Regions from separate parts of the Acidovorax sp. GW821-FHT10E04 genome, predicted to be linked through region 1. Evidence: predicted binding sites of a transcription regulator. Region 1 holds the regulator's gene; each other region holds the start of a gene.
The links. The regulator sigma-54, encoded in region 1, starts transcription at its own class of promoters, with help from an activator protein. The targets are predictions, from matches to a motif close to TGGCANGNAANCTGCTTT.

Region 1 (4,876 bases):
GCCTCGGATGTCCCAAGAAGAAGCCCGCGGATGCGGGCTTTTTTCATGGCGCGCGCCGTGGGGTGGCTACAATGACCTGCAAGATTCGTGCCCTATGAACTACCGCATCCTCCCCCACCTCCTGCTTGTCGCCCTGGCCTGCCATCTGGGCGCGGCGCACGCCGAAAAGGCCGACCGCGCCAAGCCCATGAACATCGAGGCCGACGCCTTGCGACACGATGAGCTCAAGCAGACCAGCGTGTTCTCGGGCCGCGTGGTCATGACCAAGGGCTCCATCGTGCTGCGCGGCGCGCGGCTGGACGTGCGCCAGGACGCCGACGGCTACCAGTACGGCGTGGTCACGGCCGAGGCGGGCAAGCGGGCCTTCTTCCGCCAGAAGCGCGATACCGTGGCGGGGGCGCCGGACGAGTTCATCGAAGGCGAGAGCGAAGTCATCGAGTACGACGGCAAGGCCGACAACGTGCGCTTCATCACCCGCGCCGAACTGCGCCGCTACCGCGGGGCGGTCCTCAGCGACGAGATCACCGGCGCCGTGATCGTCTACAACAACCTCACCGATGTGTTCACCGTGGACGGCAAGCGCACCCCCGCGACCAATGCGGCGGGCGATGCGCCCGCGCCCGGCAGCCGGGTGCGCGCGGTGCTCGCGCCCAAGGACCCGCCCGCCGGTGCCGCCGCGCCGGAGGCCGCGCCCCCGGCATCGGCGCCGGTGCTGCGCCCCAGCAACAGCCTTGGCGGCGGCTCCAAGTGAGCGCGCAGCCCGTCAGCCCCGGTCCTGACACCCAGGCGGGCAGCCGCCTGGAGGTGCAGCACCTGGCCAAGTCGTATGGCAGCCGCAAGGTCGTCAAGGATGTGTCGCTGGTCGTGCAAAAGGGCGAGGTCGTGGGCCTGCTGGGGCCCAACGGCGCGGGCAAGACCACCTCGTTCTACATGATCGTGGGCCTGGTGCGCAGCGACGCGGGCGACATCCGCATCGACGGCCATTCGGTGGCCCACATGCCCATCCACCGCCGCTCGCGGCTGGGGCTGTCCTACCTGCCGCAGGAAGCCTCCATCTTCCGCAAGCTCACGGTCGAAGAGAACGTGCGCGCGGTGCTGGAGCTGCAGCGCGCGGACGACGACGGCAAGCCGCTGTCGCGCGAGGCCATCGAAGAGCGTCTCACGGCCTTGCTGCAGGAGCTGCGCGTGGACCACCTGCGGGCCTCGCCCGCCATGGCCCTGTCGGGCGGCGAGCGCCGCCGCGTCGAGATCGCCCGCGCGCTGGCCACGCAGCCGCGCTTCATCCTGCTGGACGAGCCCTTTGCGGGCATCGACCCCATCGCCGTGATCGAGATACAGCGCATCATCGGTTTTCTCAAGGCGCGCGGCATCGGCGTGCTCATCACCGACCACAACGTGCGCGAGACGCTGGGCATCTGCGACCACGCCTTCATCATCAGCGATGGCCAGGTGCTGGCCCAGGGCACGCCATCCGAGATCGTGGACAACGCCGAAGTGCGCCGGGTGTACCTGGGCGAACATTTCCGCATGTAGACATGGCCTCCACGCTTGTCACTTCGTGTACTGCGCTGCCCCCCGAGGGGGGCTTCGCGCCTTGGGGCGGCCCGGCGGCGCTCAATCAATGAAACCTGGACTCTCGCTGCGCGTCTCGCAGCATCTTGCATTGACCCCCCAACTTCAGCAGTCCATCCGGCTGCTGCAGTTGTCCACGCTGGAACTCTCGCAGGAAGTCGAGCAGATGCTCGACGAAAACCCGTTCCTCGAACGCAACGCCGACGAGGCGCCGCGCGAGGAGTTTGGCCTGGAAGCCGCCGATACGCCGGCCCAGGCCGACGACTACAGCGCGGATGATGCTATTTTTTCAGGAGCTACCAGCGCAAGCAGTACCAGCGCTGAGGCTCAAAATGATGCTGAAACTCCGAGCGCGGGCGCCGACGAGCCCGACTGGAGCGGCGACGGCACGGTGGAGATGGCGCCCAACGACGCCGAGTGGGGCGGCGACGCCCCCGCCCGCAACCGCAACGACGCCGAAGGCGACGAGGCCGACGCCACCGAGCTGGCCCGCACGCACGAATCGCTGACCGCCTTTTTGCACCGACAGGCGCTGGCGCTGCGCCTGTCCGAGATCGACCGCGCCGCGCTGCGCTTCCTGATCGAATCGCTCAACGACGACGGCTACCTGGAGGATCCGCTCGAAGAGCTGGCCATCAGCCTGGCCGGGCCCGACGACCTGGAGCAGATCGAGGAACTGGTGCACCGCTTCACCGTGGCACAGCGGCTGCTGCAGAGCCTGGAGCCCGTGGGCGTGGGCGCGCGCGGCCTGGCCGAGTGCCTGACGCTGCAGCTCAAGGCGCTGGCCGCCGACGAGGACAGCGACATCGACCCCGACACCGTGCAGACCGCGCTGCGCGTGTGCCAGCAGCCGCTGGAGATGCTGGCGCGGCGCGACGTGCGCCGCCTCACGCAGGCCTGCGGCGACAGCGAGGAGCGCACCCGCGCCGCCATGGCGCTGATCGCCCGGCTGGAGCCGCGCCCGGGGCGCCGCTTCGCCGACGTGGAGCGCAACATCATCATCCCCGACGTGATCGTGCGCAAGGCCGGGCGCGCCAATGGCCGCGACGGGCAGCACAACTTCATCGTGCAGCTCAACCCCGACGTGATGCCGCGCCTGCGCGTGCACGACATCTATGCCGGCGCCCTGCGCGGCCACAAGGGCGGCGAGGGCCACCAGGGCATGCAGCAGCGCCTGCAGGAGGCGCGCTGGTTCATCAAGAACATCCAGCAGCGCTTCGACACCATCCTGCGCGTCTCGCGCGCCATCGTGGAGCGGCAGAAGAACTTCTTCACCCACGGCGAACTCGCGATGCGCCCGCTGGTGCTGCGCGACATCGCCGACGAGCTGGGCCTGCACGAGTCCACCATCAGCCGCGTGACCACGGCCAAGTACATGGCCACGCCCATCGGCACCTACGAGCTCAAGTACTTCTTCGGCTCGGGCCTGGGCACCGAGACCGGCGGCAATGCGTCGAGCACCGCCGTGCGTGCCCTCATCAAGCAATTCGTGGCCGCCGAGAGCCCGACCAAGCCGCTGTCCGACAGCCAGATCGCCGAGATGCTCAAGGAGCAGGGCATCGAGTGCGCGCGCCGCACCGTCGCCAAGTACCGCGAGGCGCTCAAGATCGCGCCGGCGAATCTGCGCAAGGCGCTGTAGGCGCCGTGCGGGCGTGTGCACGGCGCATGCGCCTGGTGGCCCGTTTTTCCGCTCCGTTGCTGTCTTTCCCTCTTACTTCGCCACCCCGTCCATGGCCCGCATCGTCTTCGACCTTCCCGCGCACTTCGGTTTCGCCACCGAAATGCAGATCTACATCAGCCACGTCAACCAGGGCGGGCACCTGGACAACGCGCAGCTGCTGAGCCTCGTGTCCGAGGCCCGGGTGCGGTTTTTCCAGTCACTCGGCTACCCCGAGGCCGACGTGGGCGGGCTGTCCATCGTGGTCGGAGACATCGTGGCGCAGTACAAGTCCGAGGGGTTCCACGGCGAGACCATGCGCGTGGAGATGGCGCCTGCGGACTTCAACCGCTATGGGTTCGACCTGGTCTTTTGCATGACCGAGAAGACCTCGGGCCGCGAGGTGGCGCGCGGCAAGATCGGCATCGTTTTCATCGGCAAGGCCGGCCGCAAGGTGGCGCCGATCCCGGACTCCATCCGCCAGTTGCTGCTGGCCCGTGCGGGCACGCCGGATTCACACGCACTTTCCGAGCGCGTATCCTCACCATCGTCATGAATCAACTCCAACTTTTTCTCCCTTGCGCCGCCGGTGTGGAGGGCTTTCTGGCCGACGAGGTGCATGGCATCACCGGCCTCACGGGGCAAGACCTGCTGGTCGGCCGTGGCGGCGTGCTGCTGCGCGCGTCCTGGCGCGAGGCGCTGCTGCTCAACCTGCACAGCCGCCTGGCCCAGCGCGTGCTGGTGCAGCTGGCGCACCGCCCCTACCGCTCTGAAAACGACCTGTATGCCGCCGCCAGCGACGTGGCGTGGGAAATCTGGTTCACCACGCGCCAGACCTTCAAGGTCGAGGTGACGGCCCAGCACAGCCCGCTGCAGAGCCTCAACTTCGCAGGCCTCAAGGTCAAGGACGCCGTGGCCGACCGGTTTCGCGCCAAAAGCGGCGTGCGCCCCGATGTGAACACGCAGTGGCCCGACGTGCGCATCCACCTGCACCTGACCACGGAAGAAGCCACCATCTACATCGACACCTCCGGCGAGCCGCTGTTCAAGCGTGGCTGGCGCGAGGACAAGGGCGATGCCCCGCTGAAGGAAACCCTGGCCGCCGCCATGATCGCCGCCAGCGGCTGGGACCCGCACGGTGACAACCCCCAGCCGCTGTACGACCCCTGCTGCGGCAGCGGCACCATCGCCATCGAGGCCGCGCAGATCGCCTGTCGCATCCCGGCGGGCATGCTGCGCCGCTTTGCGTTCGAGAAACTGCTGCCCTACCAGGCCCATGTCTGGACTGCTATTAAAAATGAAGCTGAAGGCGCAATACAGACAAGCGCTGTGCCCATATTTGGCAGTGATGTGGCCCACCGCATGGTCGATTTTGCCCAGCGCAACGCCGAACGTGCGGGCGTGGCCGACGCCGTGCAACTGCGCGGTGGCGACGCCCTGCAGCGCATGCCGCCGTGCGACCAGCCCGGCGTGATGCTGCTGAACCCGCCCTATGGCGAGCGCATCGCCGCAGCCGGTGCCGCTGGCCAGAATGCCAACGAACGCGCGGCCGAGCGGGCCCTGGGCGCCAGCGTGGGCCGCGAAGCTGCGCATACCGATGATGGTGGCGAGTTCTTCAGCCAGCTGGCCGCCCACTGGAAGAAGAAC
Region 2 (4,876 bases), on a different contig from region 1:
TGCACGGGCACCGGGTCCTGGTGCAGGCGCTTGAGGCTCGCCTCATACCGCAAGGCGGCAAAGTCCTTGCCCCGGGCACCTGCCAGCGCGGTCTGCAGCAACGCGGGGTCGGTGAAAAAGGTGGAGAAGTCCACGCCTTCCAGGGTGCGGCGCGACAGGCCGAGCGTGTTTTCCAGTGCCGCATTGGCAAATTGCACGGCGCCATCGGCGCGCAGCACGGCCACCAGGGTGGACATCAGGTCCAGCGAATGGAATCGCCCTGTGTCGGTGGCTGGGGTGTCGGGAAAGGGCGAAGAGCTCACACGCGTGCCATGCAAGAAAAAAGGAAGGTGACTTAGTTGGCGGGCGGCAGGCGTGCGATCTCGCGCTTGATGCCGGCAATGTCGCTTTCGCTGCGGGCCACGTTGGCCTTGAGCTCCGCCGTGCGTTCCATGTAGCGCTGGGGGTTGCGCAAATCGAGGGCATTGCGCTCTGGCGCGCCGCCGTTGTATTCCTTCACCAGCTCGGCATGGCGGGCCTCGGCCTTGCGCAGTTCGGATTCGAGAATGGCCCGCGCATCGGCATCGCGCGCTTTCTGGTCGTTGCTGTTGGCCCGGGGTGCATTCGAAGGTGCCGCCGTTGCCGCAGGCGTGCCGCCGCCCGAGGGCGCCGGGGCCGCCGACGCCGGCCGGGTGCCCTGCACGACGGTGACATTGCCGCCTTCCACCAGCTTGCATCCCCGCTCCTTGGCCTGGGCGGCGTTGTTGGTGTATTCGTTGCCACAGCGGTAGATGCGGTCTTGCGCCCACGCGGCCGGTGCCGTCGCGGCGATGAGTAACAGGGTGATGAGCGTTTTCTTCATTCGGTTTCCTCGCACTGCCATGCAGGGGTCAGGGGAGTATCCACCAATCACCATGCATCGCCAATCCAACACCAGCAGGCCCTCGCAGGGCTTTGTACATGGATGCAACGGCCCCGGGATTGGTTTCACCAGCCTCCCCGGCCCCATGAAAAAAGGCGGCCAAGGCCGCCTTTTTGGTGCGCAACAGCCTGCAGGGAGGCGATTACAGCGAGTAGTACATGTCGTACTCGACAGGGTGAGGCGCCATGCGGAAACGCGTGACTTCGCCCATCTTGAGCTCGATGTACGCGTCGAGCATGGAGTCGGTAAAGACGCCGCCCTTGGTAAGGAAACCACGGTCCTTGTCCAGATACTCCAGGGCCTGGTCCAGGCTGTGGCAAACGGTGGGCACCAGCTTGTCTTCTTCGGGTGGCAGATGGTACAGGTCCTTCGTGGCGGCTTCGCCCGGATGGATCTTGTTTTCCACGCCGTCCAGGCCGGCCATCATCAGGGCCGAGAAGGCCAGGTAAGGGTTGGCCGATGGATCGGGGAAGCGCGCTTCGATGCGGCGGCCCTTGGGGTTGGCGACGTAAGGAATGCGGATCGAGGCCGAGCGGTTGCGGGCCGAGTAGGCCAGCTTCACAGGGGCCTCGAAGCCGGGCACCAGGCGCTTGTACGAGTTCGTGCCGGGGTTGGTGATGGCGTTCAGGGCACGTGCGTGCTTGATGATGCCGCCGATGTAGTACAGCGCGAAGTCCGACAGGCCGGCATAGCCGTCGCCCGCGAACAGGTTCTTGCCGTCCTTCCAGATGGACTGGTGCACGTGCATGCCGGAGCCGTTGTCGCCAGCGTAGGGCTTGGGCATGAAGGTAGCCGTCTTGCCGTAGGCGTTGGCCACGTTCCAGACCACGTACTTCAGGACCTGGGTCCAGTCAGCGCGCTCGACCAGCGTGCTGAAGCGCGTGCCGATTTCGTTCTGGCCAGCGCCCGCCACTTCGTGGTGGAACACTTCGACCGGGATGCCCAGGGATTCGAGGATCAAGGACATTTCGGCGCGCATGTCCTGCGTGCTGTCGACAGGAGGCACGGGGAAGTAGCCGCCCTTGACGGTGGGACGGTGGCCGCGGTTGCCGCCTTCGAGCTTGGCGCCCGAGTTCCAGGGGGCTTCGTACTCTTCGATCTCGAACATGACCTTGCCGGGTTCGTTGGACCAGCGCACGCCGTCGAAGATGAAGAATTCTGGCTCGGGGCCGAAGAAGGCCGTGTCGCCCAGGCCGGAGGCCTTCAGGTAGGCTTCAGCGCGCTTGGCGATGGAGCGTGGGTCGCGGTCGTAGGCCTTGCCGTCACCGGGTTCGATCACGTCGCACTGCAGGAACAGCGTGGTTTCTTCGAAGAAGGGGTCGATGTTGGCGGTGCTGGGGTCGGGCATGAGCTGCATGTCCGAGGCTTCAATGCCCTTCCAGCCAGCCACGGACGAACCGTCGAATGCGTGGCCGGACGTGAACTTGTCTTCATCGAAGTGGGACACCGGCACGGTCACGTGCTGTTCCTTGCCCCGGGTATCGGTAAAACGGAAGTCAACGAACTTGACTTCGTTCTCCTTCACCATCTTCATCACGTCTGCAACGGTCTTGGCCATCAGGTTCTCCTGGGTAAAGCGCTTGTTGAAAAAAGAATTTGTGGAAATAAAAGCAGTTTGCGTGCCAGCTGGGTGCAGCCGCCGCACTATGAAGGAGCACTACGGACTGCAGGCCGATAGGACATTTGCGAGATTGCACCAATAAGGTGCACAACAACGATCAACACCAAGCATCACAAATTGCGCACCAATTCAGGGCCACACTCCGCACCAAAACTGTGCAATCCCGTCTTGAGATCCTGCCAGGCGGCCGGGACCAAGGGAGCAGGACCTTTGACGCCCAGTTCGATGTGCCGCCCGTATTGTGGATGATCCACGCTGGGTAAGCTGAACACCCGGATCTCGGGGTGCGATTTTTCTATGCGCTCCATGAGAGGTGTCAATGCTGCCTCCATGGCGCCATAGACCACCACCGACTGCTCGACCTGGGGAGCACGGTTGAACAGGTCTGCATAGTGGTGGTCGAACACCCATTCGATCATGGGCCAGGCCATGACCGGGAATCCGGGCACGAAATGGACGGCACCGCCGCCAACGCCCTCGCAGCTGAAGCCGGGAATCTTGTTGTAGGGATTGGGGATGATGCGGGCGCCTGCGGGAAAGACGCCCATGTTGAGCCGGTGCACATTGTCCGGCCGCTCGGCTTCGTATGGCACACCTTGCTCCCGCGCAACGTCCTGCATGCGTTCGCGGATCAACGCCTCGGCCTCGGCATGCAGAGCCAGCTCACGGCCCAGGGCGCTTGCCGCGCATTGGCGGGTGTGGTCATCGGGCGTCGCACCGATGCCTCCGCAGGAGAAGACCACATCGCCCGAGGCAAAGGCCCGCCGCAGTGTCGCGGTGATGCGGTCCGGGCTGTCCCCGACGTAGTCCGCATACGACAGCGACAGGCCGCGAGCCGAGAGCAGTTCGATGACTTTGGGCATGTGCTTGTCCGCGCGCTTGCCCGACAGGATTTCATCGCCCACGATGATCAGGCCGAAAGAGGGAGTCATGGGGAAGGGGTTCCGTGGGTGGGAGATGGCGTCGGAGGCGCTGCGAGTGCCGCCGGGGCTGCAGCAGCAGGAGGCGGCTCGGCACTGGCGTCCGGTCCGCGCGCCAGCTCCTTCGCCGGCGCAAGGATCGGGGGCGCCTCAGCGGCCACCGGCCCCGCAGCCTCTTGCCGCAGGCGTGCCAACGCGGCCAGGCAGTAGTGCGCGAACCACAGCGATGAAAATGCGAAAACGAGGGTGTAGATCCAGATCGCCAACGGCACCAGGATGAAAAAGGCCGCTGCAAACACCACCCCCGAGGCCCATACGATGCTGGGCGCAGCGCCGAGGTAGCCCGTCAGGATGCCAATGCCCAGCAGGCTGCTGCGGTGGCGGCGAAAAATAGCCTGCCGCTCCTCCTTGCTGGCATGGTCGGCCAAGGCATCGAAAGCCATCACCCGGTAAGTAAGCCACCCCCAGATCAAGGGCGGCAGGATGAGCACCAGCGGCGGCACCAGCCACAGGGGCACCGACACCACCAGGGCGATCAATGCCAGCAACGTGGAACTGACCGACCACACCACGCTGGCGATGAAGGAGCCGCCCTTCTTGCGCTCCAGGGCCGGAAAGCGCCGGTCGGCCACCAGCGCCACCAGTGCAGGCGTCATGAGCACCGCCACCACCAGCAGGGAAACCACCACCAGCGCGGGAGCCACCGCCAGGATCACCATCAGTGGCGCCACCACCGAAGTGACATCTCCCAACCCCCAGCCCTGCAGCCAGCTCCAGAAGCTGGCCAGGAGGGCGGATGCGTCCAGCAGTGCGCGCATTCCCCGCACGGCGCCGTCCCAGTAGAAGTACCCCAAGCCCAGCGCCAGCGCCACCATTAGCACGAGCGGCAGCACGGACAGGGCAATCACACGCGGGCGCAGGCAGTAGGCAGCAGCGCGCCAGAAAGAATCAAACAGAAGTCCCATGCCGGCAAGCATACCGTCTTGGCCGTCCGCAGGGGCTTTCAAGCCTTGCCGAGCAGCCGCAGCAAGCCACGCCATTGCTGCGACCAGAAACCCTTTCCGTAGTCCCGTACCTGCCCGGTCGGCCCCGCTTCCACCTGGTCGCGCACGCCCGTCGGATCGAAGCGCAGCTCGAAATTGGCGGTGCGCATCAGAATGTCCCACCAGGGCAGCAGCACTCCGAAGTTGTGGCCGCCCAGGACGGTGCGATACCTTGCGCGCCCCGCGCTCGCCCCCTCACCCGGCAGCGGCTTGATGGTTTCATGGCCGATCCCAATGCTGTGGTGCAGTCGGTGAAAGCGCGGGCTCACCCACAGCCGCTCGCCCCAGCGGCCAAACCACAGACGCACGTTGGCATGCTGAAAGCTCTCGCTGAGCTGCGTGATGGCGACGATGGCGATGAACTGCCCCGGCGCGACCCCGATGAGTTGCG
Region 3 (4,876 bases), on a different contig from region 1:
TTGACCATTGTTGATCAACCGCACTGTGGCTTTGTAGTGTGTGCCAGCCAAGAGACACTCACGTAGGCGCTGTACCCGGTTGTGCAACAGGCCACCGACGATCTGGCCTGTTTGGGTCACCACCTGTATTTCCTGAGCAGCTGATCCCGTAGCAATTTGAACGCTCAGCTGCATTCCCACATTGAGCGTCGCGAGGACCGCCGCATTGGGGGAAGTAATCCGGGTTTCAAATCGCAGCAAATCGCAAGCAATTTGGTCATCAGCCACCGCGCCACCACCACCACCGCTAGAGCCAGACATGTACACCTCCCTTGTAGGAATTCCAATACTACCTACGATGGTGAGAAATGTAACGAGCTAAGTGCGTTGCAAGCCTTTGTTCCGACGCGTGTTGGAGACGTGTCAATAAGTTGCTGGCAGATCCCTGTGAGTTCAAATGTCGGTGACCCGTGACTCGCTTAACTTCATTTGTCCAAACGGCTTGTACCTATCGGTCCCTTGCGCACGGCGCAGCGCCTTCTCCAGGTTGTGTCGTGAGGCGGTGCAATCACTTGATGCTCAAGTCTCGATCAAGTTCTACTGCGTCGGGCAACCATGACGCACGGATCAAGCGATAGCGGTCGAGTCGGCTAGTACGGCACGGGAGAATCATCGAGTTCCAAGCATGCGAATTGCGACGTTCTCACGCGCCTCCAAGCTCGGATTTTTGTGCTCACTCGCGCAGGGTTAGCGCGACTGCCTTGTGGCGTCTCTGTTTGGCACGATCGCATTGGTCAGCAACCAAAAGCGCGCTTGAAAGAATCTGCTGAACTGTATTGCTATGCCGAATAGTTGCTACTTTCACGCCTTCAAATGGTCGCTTGCGTAGGGCGGGGCTTCTGGCTCTGGCGGCATCTGCCAGAACAATGCTCAGATTGATGCAAGTATCGAGAGCGCTTGATTCTTCATCGAACCAAACCACCATGAGTCCGCTCTTTATCAGTCCAGCGTTTTGGGTACCCTCCCGGGGGCTGGGGATGCGACGTTCAAGGTCAAGGATGAAGCGGGTTTGTCGATAGCCGGAACTATCTTCAGTAGTGACACGGACGCATAAACCGCGTTTTGTCCGCCGGCAGTTTGGGTCTCTGTAGAGCCAAGTGAGAACCTCGTCGTCAATCGTCGTCGGAAGCTCGAAAAAAGTGACCGCACTTGCGCCACCAATGCCGCCGTAGGGATTCCAGAAGTCCCACCGAACGTTGAGTTCTTTCCCGTTGACACTCAACGTGTCAACTGGACGTGCAAGCAGGTCCGCGAATTTTGCTAACTGATCGTCGAACGGAGCATTGATTTCTCTGTACTCCTCTGCAGGCTCTTCAGTTGTCTCTGTAGCTTTCTCGCCTACCAATTTTCCTTTGATGGTACGTTTCCCAGGAAGCTGCCTGCCATCAATTCCGCTCCATGGGCCAGGAGTGAGATGGCGGCGTTTCTTCGGTCGCTGTTCTACAAGATCGCTTTGGAAAGGCCTGTTTACAGTTGAACGAGCCAGATCAGGGAATCGGTCTTTCAGCGCTGCGATCGCGGGCAGGTCTGCTGCAGCGTTGCCATAGCCGCTAGGTGACTCAAGGATCTCATTGTTGTCGGCTGCTGGACCGATGTTGAAGCCACGGGGCGAAGGCGGTTCGCCGGGCGCTTCGTGCGGGCTTTCAGGGTATTCAGTTAACGGTGGGGCGGTGTGCAGGTGACGCCCGCCCTCCCGATAGAGGTCCAAAACAGACCAATGCGGTGCCAAGTCTGAGGACGTGATGTGAGTAAGTAGTAGGGCGTTCTCGAGCTGTAAAACGAGGCCCGTAACGGAGAGTGGCCTGGCGAATGGGGGCCATACCTCAAGGGGGTACGAACCGGTCGGGTCACGCATTCGAGCGCCGGCTATGCGCTTGAACACCCGTTCCCCGGCCTTAAGCGCATCTGGCTCCTTGAGTAGAGCCAGTAGATAGGGACCTTCATCATCGCTCCATTGGCGCCGAATCTCCAAGCGCACCGGGTGGGATCCTAGATCTGTGTTTTTGGGGTTGTACAAATAGCGCTCTGGGCGCATTAACTTTTCCGTTGTCACAGCGTCTATCAGAGCAGATGACACTGCCCAAAAGAACAAAAACAACGTCGAGCATGGTATGAAAACTTCGGGGGCGTGCGAGGTCCCCATCACTCTGATGAGGTGCGAGTCGTATTCCGGAGTTTTCACAAGAGGCGCTGTAAGCGTCCGCAACTCAAGAGACGAACGCGTGGTCAGCTCAGTGTTACTTAGCCTCAGATCGAGTGCCAGTGTGCGCAGTCTTAATGAGGCCGAGGGTTGCGCTGCCCAGATCGTTCCATCAGTGCTGTCGATCTCTGCGCCAATGTGCAGAAGCGGCATGTGAGCCAGGGAAACTAAGACGTGCGCAGTACGTCGTTCATCCTTGGGTACTCCGGCCAACACGAAGAAGGTGTGAATACCCAGCGCGCTGGCTGCTTGGGGTAGCTGTGCGAGGTTACCGAACCAAATGACTCGCCAACGACCAGGGGGGAGGGGAAGTGGAAAGCTGTACTTTTTTTCCAAGGCATCTATGCGCTTCCCCGCGCGAACACGGTGTTAGCGGCATAGGGTCTGAAATTTTCTCACAGTAAAACCTCGCAAATAATCATCCCAATTCGCATTTAACGGCAACTTCGTAAATTGCGGTCCAGATGTCACCTTGGGCAGGTCGGCGGGGGCGAGGTTGACGGTGATCCGCTTGTTGTGGGGGAACTCCAGCCCCGCGTTCTGCAGTGCCGACCGCACGCGCTCGCGCGCTTCCTTCACTTCCACTTCGGCAAGGCCCACCAGGGTGAAGCTGGGCAGGCCGTTGGCCAGGTGCACTTCGACAGTGACGGACGGCGCCTGCAGCCCCAGAAGGGCGCGGCTTTGCACCAAAGCAAGACTCATGAAGCGATTCCTCCCCAGATGGGTGCGTTTTATGGCGTTCCCGCGCGGGCCCTTGGCGCCATGCACCAATAGCGTGCGTATGGCCGTGGCACGGTGCTGATGCTCACTGTACCGGGGATCGTTGTAACGCGAAGCAACGGCGCGCGCGGATGTATTGCGCCGCGTGGCACGGTCCGTGCTTAAAGCGCTCGTCCCTACTTTGTCCAACCGGAGGAAACATGACCCGCGCCATCATCAAGACCCTGGGCGTTGCCCTTGCAGCATCCCTTCCCCTGCTGGCCAGCGCCCAGCTCACCGGCAACGTCAGCCTGACCACCAACTACAAGTTCCGTGGCCAGGACCAGGACGCCTCCAAGGCCAAGGCCCTCAAGCCCGCGCTGCAAGGCGGTTTTGACTATGCCTTCGGCGAATCCGGCTGGTACGTGGGTAACTGGAATTCCAGCGTGGACTGGCTGGCCAACAACTCGCTCGAAGCCGACCTGTACGGCGGCTACAAGTTCAAGGCCGGCGGCGCCGACCTGGATCTGGGCGCGCTGACCTACATCTACCCCGGCAATGCCAACGGCAACACCACCGAGCTGTATGGCGCGGCCACCATGGGCCCCTTCACCGCCAAGTATTCGCACACCATCTCCAAGGACTACTTCGGCTGGGCCGGCGCCAAGTCCGGCTCGGGCCTGAAGGGCCGCAACACCGGCTACCTGAACCTGGCGTTCGCCCAGGAAGTGGCTCCCAGCGTCACCCTGAAGGCCTCGGTGGGCTTCACCCGCTTCGCCAGCGACATCAAGGACCTGGGCGTGCCCAACTACATGGACTACAGCGTGGGCGGCGCGTATGACTTCGGCAGCGGCCTGTCGCTGGGCGCCGCCGTGGTGGGCGCCAACAAGAAGGCCTTCTTCGGCCACGTCAACAAGTCGCGCGTGATCGTCACGCTCACCAAAACCCTGTAAGCAAGTCTCGATGGGCGCCGGGTGCGCCCATCGTCGGAGGAACCAAAATGAAAATGGTGACAGCCATCATCAAGCCCTTCAAGCTCGACGAGGTGCGTGAAGCACTCTCGGACATCGGCGTGCAAGGCATCACGGTGACCGAGGTCAAGGGCTTCGGCCGCCAGAAGGGCCACACCGAGCTGTACCGCGGCGCGGAGTACGTGGTCGACTTCCTGCCCAAGGTCAAGATCGAAGCCGCCGTGGCGGATGACCTCGTGGACCGCGTGATCGAGTCCATCGAAAGCGCCGCGCGCACCGGCAAGATCGGCGACGGCAAGATCTTCGTGACCCACCTGGAGCAGGTGGTGCGCATCCGCACTGGCGAAACCGGCAAGGAAGCCCTGTAAGGGCCCGGCCGCATCACACCCAAGAAGAGAAACGCCATGAAAAAACTGCTTGCTTCCTTCATTCTGGGGCTGGGCCTGCTGACCATGGGCAACCTGTCCCTGGCCCAGGCGCCCGCCGCCTCCGAGCCGGCCGCCGCCGCGCCCGCTGCGGCGGCCGCTCCCGCCGCTGAAGCCCCTGCGGCTGCCCCTGCTCCCGCGACCGCCGCTGCAGCCGCTGCACCGGCCGCCGCCGCCGAAGCCCCCGCTCCGGTCCCCAACAAGGGCGACACCGCCTGGATGATGACCTCCACCATCCTCGTGATCCTGATGGTCCTGCCCGGCCTGGCGCTGTTCTACGGCGGCCTGGTGCGCAGCAAGAACATGCTGTCCGTGCTGATGCAGGTGATGGTCACGTTCTCGCTGATCGTGGTGCTGTGGTTCATCTACGGCTACAGCCTGGCCTTCACCGAGGGCGGCGCCTTCATCGGCGGCTTCGACCGGCTGTTCATGAAGGGCATCTGGGACAACGCCGCCGGCACGTTCGCCAACGCCGCCACCTTCAGCAAGGGTGTCGTGATTCCGGAAGTGGTGTTCGCCGCCTTCCAGGCCACGTTCGCCGG
Region 4 (4,876 bases), on a different contig from region 1:
ACGATGCCGATCACGAAGATCGCGATGATGATGTTCTTGACGTTGAGGTTGTTCCACTCGTCCCACACCCAGAACCCGATGCCCACGCCGCCAGTCAGCATCTCGGCCGCCACGATCACGAGCCACGCGGTGCCCACGGCCAGGCGCACGCCGGTCAGCATGTAGGGCAGCACGGCGGGGAACAGGATCTTGGTGGCGATCTTCCACTCCGACAGGTTGAGCACGCGGGCCACGTTCATGTAGTCCTGCGGCACACGCTGCACGCCCACGGCGGTGTTGATGATCATGGGCCAGATGGAGCAGATGAAGATCGTCCAGATGGCGGCCGGGTTGGCACCCTTGAACACCAGGAGGCCGATCGGCAGCCAGGCCAATGGAGACACCGGGCGCAGCAGGCTGATGAGCGGGTTGAACATGCGCGACAGGAAGTTGAAGCGCCCGATCACGAAGCCCGCCGGAATGCCCACCAGCGCCGCCATGCCAAAGCCCACGGCCACGCGTTCGAGCGACATCAGCACGTTCCAGCCCACGCCCTGGTCGTTGGGACCGTTGCGGTAGAACGGGTTGCTGAAGATTTCCAGCGCCTGCTTCCAGGTTTCCACCGGGCCGGGAATGCTGTTGCCCGTGGTGGCTGACACCACGGCCCACAGACCCACCAGCAAGCCCAGGCCACACAGCGGCGGCAGCACCGCCATCCAGAAGCCGCGCGACAGCGCCGCCCAGTCGCGACCGGCGGGGGCTGCAGATGCCGTGGGCGCAGGGCTTGCCGCCATTGCCGTTTTTGACTGTTTTTGGCTTCTGGCGCTTGCGGGGGAAGCGCTGCTAGCTACATTATTCATAGCGTTCTGTGCAACCACGGGGGCTGCATCCAGCGGGGAGTGAAAGACGGCACTGACCATGGTGTTCTCCTGTACAGGGTGGACGGGGCAGGGCGCTTACGCCTTGATCTTGAAGCTGTCGGCGTACTTGGCGGGGTCCTTGCCGTCCCACACCACGCCGTCCATGAACTTGCTCGTACGCATTTCGCTCTTGGGCAGCGGCGTCTTGGAAGCGGCTGCCGCCTGCTTGTAGACGTCGATGCGGTTCACGGCCTTGGCCACGTTCAGGTAGTCGGGGTGGTCCTTGACCAGGCCCCAGCGCTTGTGCTGCGTGAGGAACCACATGCCGTCCGTGAGGTAGGGGAAGTTCACCGTGCCCTCGTTGAAGAACTTCATGTGGTTGGGGTCGTCCCAGGTCTTGCCCATGCCGTCCTGGTAGCGGCCCAGGATGCGCTGGTTGATGGCATCGACGCCCGTGTTCACGTAGGCCTTGCCGGCAATGGTCTCGGCCATCTTGTTCTTGTTGGCCAGGCCTTCGTCGATCCACTTGCTGGCCTCCAGGATGGCGGCCGTCACGGCACGGGCCGTGTTGGGGTACTTCTGCACGAATTCGGACGTGGTGCCCAGCACCTTCTCGGGGTGGTCCTTCCAGATGTCCTGCGTGGTCGTGGCCGTCACGCCGATGCCGTCCATGATGGCGCGGTGGTTCCAGGGCTCGCCCACGCAGAAGCCGTCCATGTTGCCCACGCGCATGTTGGCCACCATCTGTGGCGGGGGCACGGTGATGACCTTGGCATCCTTCATCGGGTTGATGCCGTTGGCCGCCAGCCAGTAGTACAGCCACATGGCGTGCGTGCCGGTGGGGAAGGTCTGCGCGAAGGTGTACTCGCGCTTCTCGCTGGCCATCAGCTTGGCCAGGCCCGCGCCATTGACGGCGCCCTTGTCGGCGAGCTTCTTGGACAGCGTGATGGCCTGCCCGTTGTGGTTCAGGTTCATCAGCACGGCCATGTCCTTCTTGGGCCCGGCCAGGCCCAGGTGCACGCCGTAGACCAGGCCGTACAGCACGTGGGCGAAGTCGAGTTCGCCGTTGACCAGCTTGTCGCGCACACCGGCCCAGGAGGCTTCCTTGGTGGGGATGATGGTCACGCCGTACTTCTTGTCGATGCCGAGCACCGAGGCCATCACCACGCTGGCGCAGTCGGTCAGCGGGATGAAGCCGATCTTGACTTCCTTCTTCTCCGGCGCGTCCGAGCCCTGGGCGTGCACCAGCGCACGCAGCGCGGGGCTGACGCCGACGGCGCCCACGGTGGCGGCCTGCAGCACGGTGCGGCGGTTGAGGCTGGTTTTGAGCAGATCGGTCATGGGGCACTTCCTCATAGCGTTGAAAACAAAAAAGGCGTCCTCCCGAGCAGCCTGCATACATGCAGCACCGGTCGGTGAGGGACGCCTCTGTCCATGGCGATACCCGATGAAGGGCTCGCCCAGCACCGGCCCGCCTTTGGGCCCGTGCTGTGTGGGGGTGAGACCGCCATTGGTCTCGCAGGGGTTAATGCAAGTGGCGTGCCAGGCCTTGCCGCACGGGCTCCGCATCAGTTCGGCGCATGGTTTGCTATTGAATTAATAGCTGCTTGCGCAAATGGATCAAGCGCTGGGGGCCTTTTTGACCTGCAAACGCGCGGAGGTTGTGCGCGCGGTGAATGCCGCACTGCCTTTGTGCGGCGCACCATCCGGGAGAAGCCGGTGGACCTGGGCGTGGCCCAGGCCGGGGATGCCGGGCAAGGACCGCTGCGCAGCGAGGGGATCGTCCCCTTTCCCGAGCCGGGCAGCGATTCGAGAGGAGGGGCCAAGGGCCGCGGCTCCAAGACTGCCTGCGCAGTCTGGACGTCCCCAGGAGCGGGCGGCCTCTGGCGGCTGCACCGATGCGCGCAGCGCCTCAGGAGGGTGTCACCTGCTTACCCGAGCAGGTCCATCACGTCGAGCATGCGCTGGGCCACATCCACGAGCTTGAGGCCCTTGTCCATGGCGGTCTTGCGCAGTTTCTCGTACGCGGCCTGCTCGGTCAGGCCCTGGCGCTGCATGAGCAGGCCCTTGGCGCGGTCGATGGTCTTGCGGTCCTTGAGCTCGGTCTTGGCATCGGCGAGCTCGGCGCGCAGCGCCTGCTCGTGCTGGAAGCGCGCCATCGCCACGTCCAGGATGGGGCGGATGCGCTGGGGCGCGAGGCCGGCCACGATGTAGGCCGACACGCCCGCGGCCACCGCGTCCTTGACGTGCGAGGTGTCCTCGTCGTTGGTGAACATCACGATGGGGCGGCGTTCGTCGCGCGTGGCCACCACCACGTGTTCCAGCGCGTCGCGGGCCTCGCTCTCGGCGTCCACGATGATCAGGTCGGGCTGCAACTGGGCGATCCGCTCGCTCAGGAACACATCCGCGGGCAGCGTGGCGATCAGGTTGAAATTGTTCTCCAGCAGCCCGATGCGCAGCGCCCGCGAACGCTCCGCCTGCAGCACGGCGTGTTCGTCGTCGGGGTCGGCAATGGCCAGGTCCGGGGCCACCACCACGATGCGCAGAGACTCGTTCATACCCCGGAGCATAAGCAATTTTTACGCCACAAATTGGTGCGCCGAAGCGGTGCGCCCCGGGCAGGCGCCGGGTTCCGGCAAGGGCCTTGCCTTGCAGGGTCTGAAACTTGCTAATAGTTTGCCGATTGGCAGGGCATACCCGATAGCGCCTTTCCTCCGTCGTCGCATATACATCTGGTCACATTGACATATTGATGAGGATTCCGCATGAACAAGCATATTGACCGGCGCCGTTTCGCCGCCGGGCTGGCCTTGACCACCGCCGCGTCCATGGCGCTGCTGCTCCTGTCCGGGTGCGGCAAGGTGCCCGACACCATCAAGATCGGCGTGGCGCAGCCCTTGAGCGGCCCCCTGGGCGCCCTCGGGCAGGACTTGCTCAATGGCGTGAACCTGGCCGTGGCCGAACTGAACAAGGGCGGCTACACCGTGGACGGCAAGCGGGTGACGCTGGAGGTGGTGGCGGTGGACGACAAGGCCGACGCGGCCACCGGCAAGACGGTGGCCCAGCAGCTGGTGGATGCCGGCGTGGTGGCCGTCATCGGGCACCTGAATTCGGGCGTGAGCATCGAGACCGCGCCCATCTACGCGGCCAAGGACATCGCGCAGATCGCCATCTCCACCAACCCCAAGTTCACGCAGCTGGGTTTTTCCACCACCTTCCGCATGGTGGGCAACGACACGCTGCAGGCGCGCGCCATCGGCTCGTTTGCCGCCACCCAGCTGGGCGCCGCGCGCTATGCCGCGCTGGACGATGGCACGCCCTACGGCAAGGGCCTGGCCGACGGGGCCGCCGCGCAGCTCAAGGCCGAGAAGAAAGAGGTGGTGGTGCGCAAGTCGTTCGACGACAAGACCACGGCATTCGACGAACTGGCCGGCGAACTCAAGGCCGCGAAGGTGGAGGTGATCGTCTCCACCCTCAATGACTTCCAGGCGCTGGCGTTGCTGGAAGCCCTGCGCAAGGTGGGGCACACCAAGGTGAGCCTGCTGGGCGGCGACACCATCAAGACCACCGACATGACCAAGGGGGCCGGCATCGTCGAGGGCGTCTATGCCACCTCGCCCGTGCTGGAAGCCAAGGAGTTTTCCACGGGCAAGCCCTTCCTGGAAAAGTACATCGATGCCTACAAGAAGCCGCCCGCGTACGGCGGGCACTACAGCTACGACAGCATGTACGTGCTCTCGGCGGCCATCCAGAAGGCCAAGTCCGCGGACCCCAAGGACATCACCAAGGCCATGCACGGCATCAACGGCTACGCGCCCGTGATCGGCACGATGACCTGGGATGACAAGGGCGAGCAGCGCTACGGCGCGGTGGGCGTGTACGAACTGCGCAGCGGCAGCTGGGAGCTGCGCATGCGCTCGGACCGCTGGTAGGCGCGGCCTGCGACCCTGGGGATGCACGACCCCTGCCGGCCACCGCCGGCAGGGGTTTTTGCATCAGGCCCCCCGCGAGCCCGGGTTTTACACTCGGGGCATGAG

Region 2: glnA (type I glutamate--ammonia ligase) is a predicted target of sigma-54. The motif match lies at 2,509-2,526, and genes of this name have one in related genera.
Region 3: AC07OC_RS12955 (TorF family putative porin) is a predicted target of sigma-54. The motif match lies at 3,106-3,123, and genes of this name have one in related genera.
Region 4: AC07OC_RS05150 (CmpA/NrtA family ABC transporter substrate-binding protein) is a predicted target of sigma-54. The motif match lies at 2,367-2,384, and genes of this name have one in related genera.

The regions. Positions count from the first base shown of each region.
Region 1 is NZ_JBWKMT010000008.1:30,525-35,400, forward strand. It holds gene lptA (lipopolysaccharide transport periplasmic protein LptA) at 95-751, shown strand; gene lptB (LPS export ABC transporter ATP-binding protein) at 748-1,533, shown strand; gene AC07OC_RS22775 (RNA polymerase factor sigma-54) at 1,622-3,211, shown strand; gene AC07OC_RS22780 (acyl-CoA thioesterase) at 3,303-3,785, shown strand; gene AC07OC_RS22785 (THUMP domain-containing class I SAM-dependent RNA methyltransferase) at 3,782-4,876, shown strand, end outside.
Region 2 is NZ_JBWKMT010000001.1:3,679-8,554, reverse strand. It holds gene glnL (nitrogen regulation protein NR(II)) at 1-236, opposite strand, end outside; gene AC07OC_RS00040 (hypothetical protein) at 335-841, opposite strand; gene glnA (type I glutamate--ammonia ligase) at 1,044-2,459, opposite strand; gene AC07OC_RS00030 (competence/damage-inducible protein A) at 2,633-3,454, opposite strand; gene AC07OC_RS00025 (EI24 domain-containing protein) at 3,451-4,407, opposite strand; gene AC07OC_RS00020 (sterol desaturase family protein) at 4,446-4,876, opposite strand, start outside.
Region 3 is NZ_JBWKMT010000003.1:775,825-780,700, forward strand. It holds gene AC07OC_RS12940 (hypothetical protein) at 1-300, opposite strand, end outside; gene AC07OC_RS12945 (hypothetical protein) at 713-2,392, opposite strand; partial or broken gene AC07OC_RS12950 (magnesium chelatase domain-containing protein) at 2,711-2,941, opposite strand; gene AC07OC_RS12955 (TorF family putative porin) at 3,160-3,891, shown strand; gene glnK (P-II family nitrogen regulator) at 3,939-4,277, shown strand; gene amt (ammonium transporter) at 4,314-4,876, shown strand, end outside.
Region 4 is NZ_JBWKMT010000002.1:62,848-67,723, forward strand. It holds gene ntrB (nitrate ABC transporter permease) at 1-899, opposite strand, end outside; gene AC07OC_RS05150 (CmpA/NrtA family ABC transporter substrate-binding protein) at 936-2,180, opposite strand; gene AC07OC_RS05155 (ANTAR domain-containing response regulator) at 2,771-3,397, opposite strand; gene AC07OC_RS05160 (branched-chain amino acid ABC transporter substrate-binding protein) at 3,605-4,771, shown strand; gene tsaD (tRNA (adenosine(37)-N6)-threonylcarbamoyltransferase complex transferase subunit TsaD) at 4,872-4,876, shown strand, end outside.